2 regions of the Peribacillus sp. AS_2 genome follow, and region 1 is predicted to be linked to the other one. Evidence: riboswitches for the same ligand, from Rfam matches in the RefSeq annotation. Region 1 holds a riboswitch; the other holds the start of a gene.

Region 1 (2,203 bases):
AAATAATAAGCTTTCGGTTTCTGCACCTGGCGGCTCCCAAATACTGTTGAACCATGGCTTGTATTCCGGATGGATCTTAGTGATGGCTTCCTCAGCTTCGCCGTCGGCACCGCCAAATTCCGTTCCTTGTTGGGTGATTAACGGTAAGGTTGCAAGAATGACAACCAGGAAAAGCAGCAGTAAACTTTTTTTCATTTTAACGGGCCTCCTTAGATAAAACTCGCAGCAATTTCAATTCGCCTAGATTGTATTTTTTCAAGAAATTCATTACGACGACTGTCAATAACCCCTCACTGATGGCCAAGGGAATTTGGGTCAGGGCAAAAATCCCTGCAAATTTACTGAAAGAGGCCATGAATCCTCCTACCTCGGAAGGGAAAGCAAGAGCAAGTTGAACGGAAGTTACCACATAGGTGCCCAAATCCCCAAAAGCAGCTGCCAAGAATACGGCAAGTGAAAAAGACCATCCCAATTTAGTTGCGCCCTTGAAGACAAAGTAAGCAATGAAGGGTCCGCAAACGGCCATGGAGAATGCATTGGCCCCTAATGTCGTCAATCCTCCGTGTGCCAGTAAAACAGCTTGAAATAACAGAACGATGGAGCCGACCACGCTCATGGCCAATGGTCCGAATAGTATGGAACCTAAACCAACTCCGGTAGGGTGCGAAGAACTTCCCGTAACGGAAGGAATCTTTAGGGCCGATAATATAAATACAAATGCGCCCGATAGGCCAAGTATCATTTTTGTTTCAGGGTTTTCCCTTACTTTGGACCTAATGGACCGGTAACCCAAGATTAAAAATGGAAGCGTCACGGCCCACCAGAATATAGCCCATTCTATGGGTAAAAAGCCCTCCATGATATGCATGGCCAATGCCCGTTTCGGGACAAAAAGCAGTAAAATGACAAAATAAATAATTTTCCAATTGGTTCTTTTCATTCTTTCTCCTTTCAACACTTTTTATTGTTCTGATCAATCTTGAGAAGAAAAGCGGCGCGCTCAAACTAAAAAGCACTTCTCTCAAAGGAAAGAAGTGCGTAATGAACAGGAATTTTGCAGCATGAACCAACCATGGGCCATTTTGCCTGATCCGCACGCCCATCCTCGTAGGCTGAAACAGTTTCACGCTTCATGGCAGGTCTCCTGGCTTTGGTTCATCATCCCATTACATCCTTCCCATCTCATTTGACAGTGGATTAAAGTTAACGTAATGGAACTTCCCTTTACAGTGGCGGGACCGCTCCGGATTTTCACCGGCTTCCCTTTTAAGCTGAATTCCGAGAAATTCAACACCATGAAACTTATGTAATTATTTAGAAAATTCTCGTATAGTGTACCATAAAGAAATAATTCCAGCTACACTATCTTTTTTTTGAGGCCGAAATTTGTTGCGAGGAAAGGTTTGTAACTGGTTTTACACGTTTAAACTTTTCTAAACAGTCGGAATAAACTATTGAATTTTGACAAAGTTGTTATATGATAGATTAAGTTAGTTTGAAATGTATAATAAAACCAAATATTTCATTTTAAAAGTGCCCTTGTGTGAATAAGCAAGGGATAATAGGGAAATCGGTGAAAATCCGATGCAGCCCCCGCTACTGTAAACGCTGATGAAATTGTCGATAGCCACTGGCATGATGCCGGGAAGGGACAAAGTAAAATGAAGCGTAAGCCAGGAAACCTGCTTTTAAAATTGCATGATACTTTTCGGAGGGAAAGGTAGAAGGACTATGACGATTTTGGGAGGATTTGGCATGCTTGCCTTTGGCTCCTCATTCATATAGTTTTTTTAAAACCTTGACTCTTATGTTAAGGTTTTTTATTTTGCCTTTTCCCTGAACTCAGGAGGAAGAACATGACTACTTGGAACTTGACGGGTACAAATACGCATCTGTTGATTTGTAATGGGAGCAGCTGCATGAAAAAGGGCGGGGAAGAAGTAACCCAAGCGATTCGCGATGAAATTGCTTCAAAAGGACTGGATCTGAAAATCCATACAACGAGGACCCGCTGTAACGGAAGATGTAAGGATGCCTGCGTTGTGATTGCCTATCCCCAAGGAAACTGGTATCGAGTGGAAACGCCTGATTTCGGTCGGCAGATCGTCAGTAATATCGATGATGGTGAGTTTGTTCCACAGATGATCTATCAGTATAATGACGGGGAAATGGCCCCTAATCCAGATTTTCCTGCTCATACGGG
Region 2 (2,203 bases), on a different contig from region 1:
AAGTACGGGAATCGGAACTGGCACCGAACCAAAGGAAATGCCTATCGTCATTGCGAATAACAAAATCAACAACGCAATCAAATAAGCAAACGCCCATTTAGTTGTCAAATTGGTTCGGATAGACTGCTTTGGCAAGTTCCTCTACTCCTTCTATTAAGCGTGGACCGGAACGGGTCACCAAGTCAGAATGGACATCAAAGACTTGGCCATTCTTAACAGCATTTACGTCTTGCCATCCTTTTCGGGCCTTCACTTCACTTACTGCATCTTTCGTATAATAACCATAAGTTGTAATGATGACATCAGGATTTGCAGCAATCATCGACTCTTCATCAATTTTTGCCCAACCGTCCAATTCAGCAGCCGCATTATCCGCTGAAATAATCTGGAGCATCTCATTCATGAACGTATTTTTTCCAGGTGTGTATATTTCCGGTGAAGGCGAAACTTCCACTAAAACGGTCTTCCTATCCTCTTTCTTTACGGATTTGGCTTTTTCCTGGATATCCTTGAGCTTCGTTTTCATATCCGCAACGATTTCGTTTGCCTTATCATGTTCTCCCGTTGCCTTTCCAATCATTTCAATAGATTCATAGACTTGGTCAAAGCTTTGTGCATCATTGACTACGAGCACATCTATTCCAGCATCCTTAAGCTGCTGTAAACCCTCATTTGAATTATGGGCACTTGATGCATGCGCAAGAACAAGGTCAGGCTTCATGGAGACAATCAGCTCCGTATTCATTTCCATTCCGCCAACTTTTTCAATTTCTTTCGTCTCTTCCGGGTAATTATCATTGTCGGAAACACCAACGACCTTTTTACCCAAACCAAGTGCAAAGACCACTTCCGTATTACTTGGTATCAACGAAACGATTTTCTTCGGTTCTTTTTCTATCGTAACTTTTTCCCCACTTGCATCTTTAATCGTAATCGGGAAAGCTTCGTGTTGAGCATGGTTCGTTTGCTCTTTTTCTTTTCCTTCATCAGCAGCACCACCGCAGCCTACCATCATGCCTGCAGTAAGCAACATTAACAGTATCAGACCAAAAATCTTCTTCATTTTCATTCCCCACAATCTTTTTATTTAATTTCTTCATACCTAACAGAGAAAACCAATACTGGAAGATACCCCCCAAAACAAAAAGCATCTCCCGTTAAACGGAAGATGCTTGCATGGCAACAATATCAATACGGACTCTTTCTTAGGGTCTGCCACACACCTTCCCATCCGCGTAGGTTACAGGTGTACGAATTCTGGCAGGTCTCCTGGCTCATGGTCATCGTCAACGGCACCTTCCCATATCTCATACAGTGGTACACAGCCGTCAGCTCCCATATACAGTGGCGGGACCGCGTTGGCATTTCACCAACTTCCCTTTTAAGTCATTAAGACACCAAATCGTTCATATGTATATAATTTTCACTGCCTTCATTATACACCATGTAAGAATCGATTATTATATGATTTTTCTGAACAAGTGCGAAATGCCTCATCCACCTTCAATGCTTTGAAGCATTTTCAATCAGCGACGCAAACCCATTGATCGATAACCCTGGTGAAATCCGAACTCGATGCAGAACATGCATCCCTTGGTCGCTTGAAGCCCCCCCAGGTTCGGTAGTGACTGCCATCTTGTATCCAGCTTCTTCTGACAGCCTGAGACTCTCTTCGTTATACCGGCCAACCGGATAGGAAAGCACTGTCGTGTTCTGGTCGAGGATATGGTCGAACAGCACCTTCGACTGAACCATTTCGGCTTCTTGCTGCTCTGCCGTCATGCGGTTCATCTCCAAATGGTTGATGGTATGGCTTTCAATTGAAATCCCATCCCTGCTCATCTCCAACATTTGATTTTCAGTCAGGTGATGACCTTTATCAATGGACTTCCCGATCATGAAGACAGTTGCTTTCATATCATGTTCTTTTAATATCGGGAAGGCCTCCGTGTAGTTATCTGTATAGCCATCATCAAAAGTAATCCAGACGCACTTCTCACTTGGCATCCGATTCTCGGTTAAAACGAGGAATGCTTCTTCAGGGGATAATGTATAGTAACCATTCTCCCGAAGCCAAGCCATCTGTGATCGGAATTCCTCCCTTGGAACCCGAAGGCCATTCCCTTCAGAAATACTGTGATACATCAATATCGGAAGCTGCACCGGGGACTCGGCCTTTAACCAGCCTCCCGTATCGATTTGC

What was found. A riboswitch is a leader RNA that binds a small molecule or an ion and turns the genes downstream of it on or off. The one in region 1 is predicted to bind cobalamin.
Region 2: it holds a riboswitch for cobalamin, as region 1 does, so the genes downstream of both, OTG27_RS00525 (ABC transporter substrate-binding protein) here and OTG27_RS10235 (energy-coupling factor ABC transporter permease) in region 1, are expected to answer to the same signal.

The regions. Positions count from the first base shown of each region.
Region 1 is NZ_JAPTGA010000005.1:11,670-13,872, forward strand. Features, by position in the region: gene OTG27_RS10230 (energy-coupling factor ABC transporter substrate-binding protein) at 1-195, opposite strand, end outside; gene OTG27_RS10235 (energy-coupling factor ABC transporter permease) at 197-940, opposite strand; cobalamin riboswitch at 1,118-1,313, opposite strand; cobalamin riboswitch at 1,515-1,704, shown strand; gene OTG27_RS10240 ((2Fe-2S) ferredoxin domain-containing protein) at 1,857-2,203, shown strand, end outside.
Region 2 is NZ_JAPTGA010000001.1:111,972-114,174, reverse strand. Features, by position in the region: gene OTG27_RS00530 (FecCD family ABC transporter permease) at 1-135, opposite strand, end outside; gene OTG27_RS00525 (ABC transporter substrate-binding protein) at 98-1,063, opposite strand; cobalamin riboswitch at 1,243-1,417, opposite strand; gene OTG27_RS00520 (polysaccharide deacetylase family protein) at 1,504-2,203, opposite strand, start outside.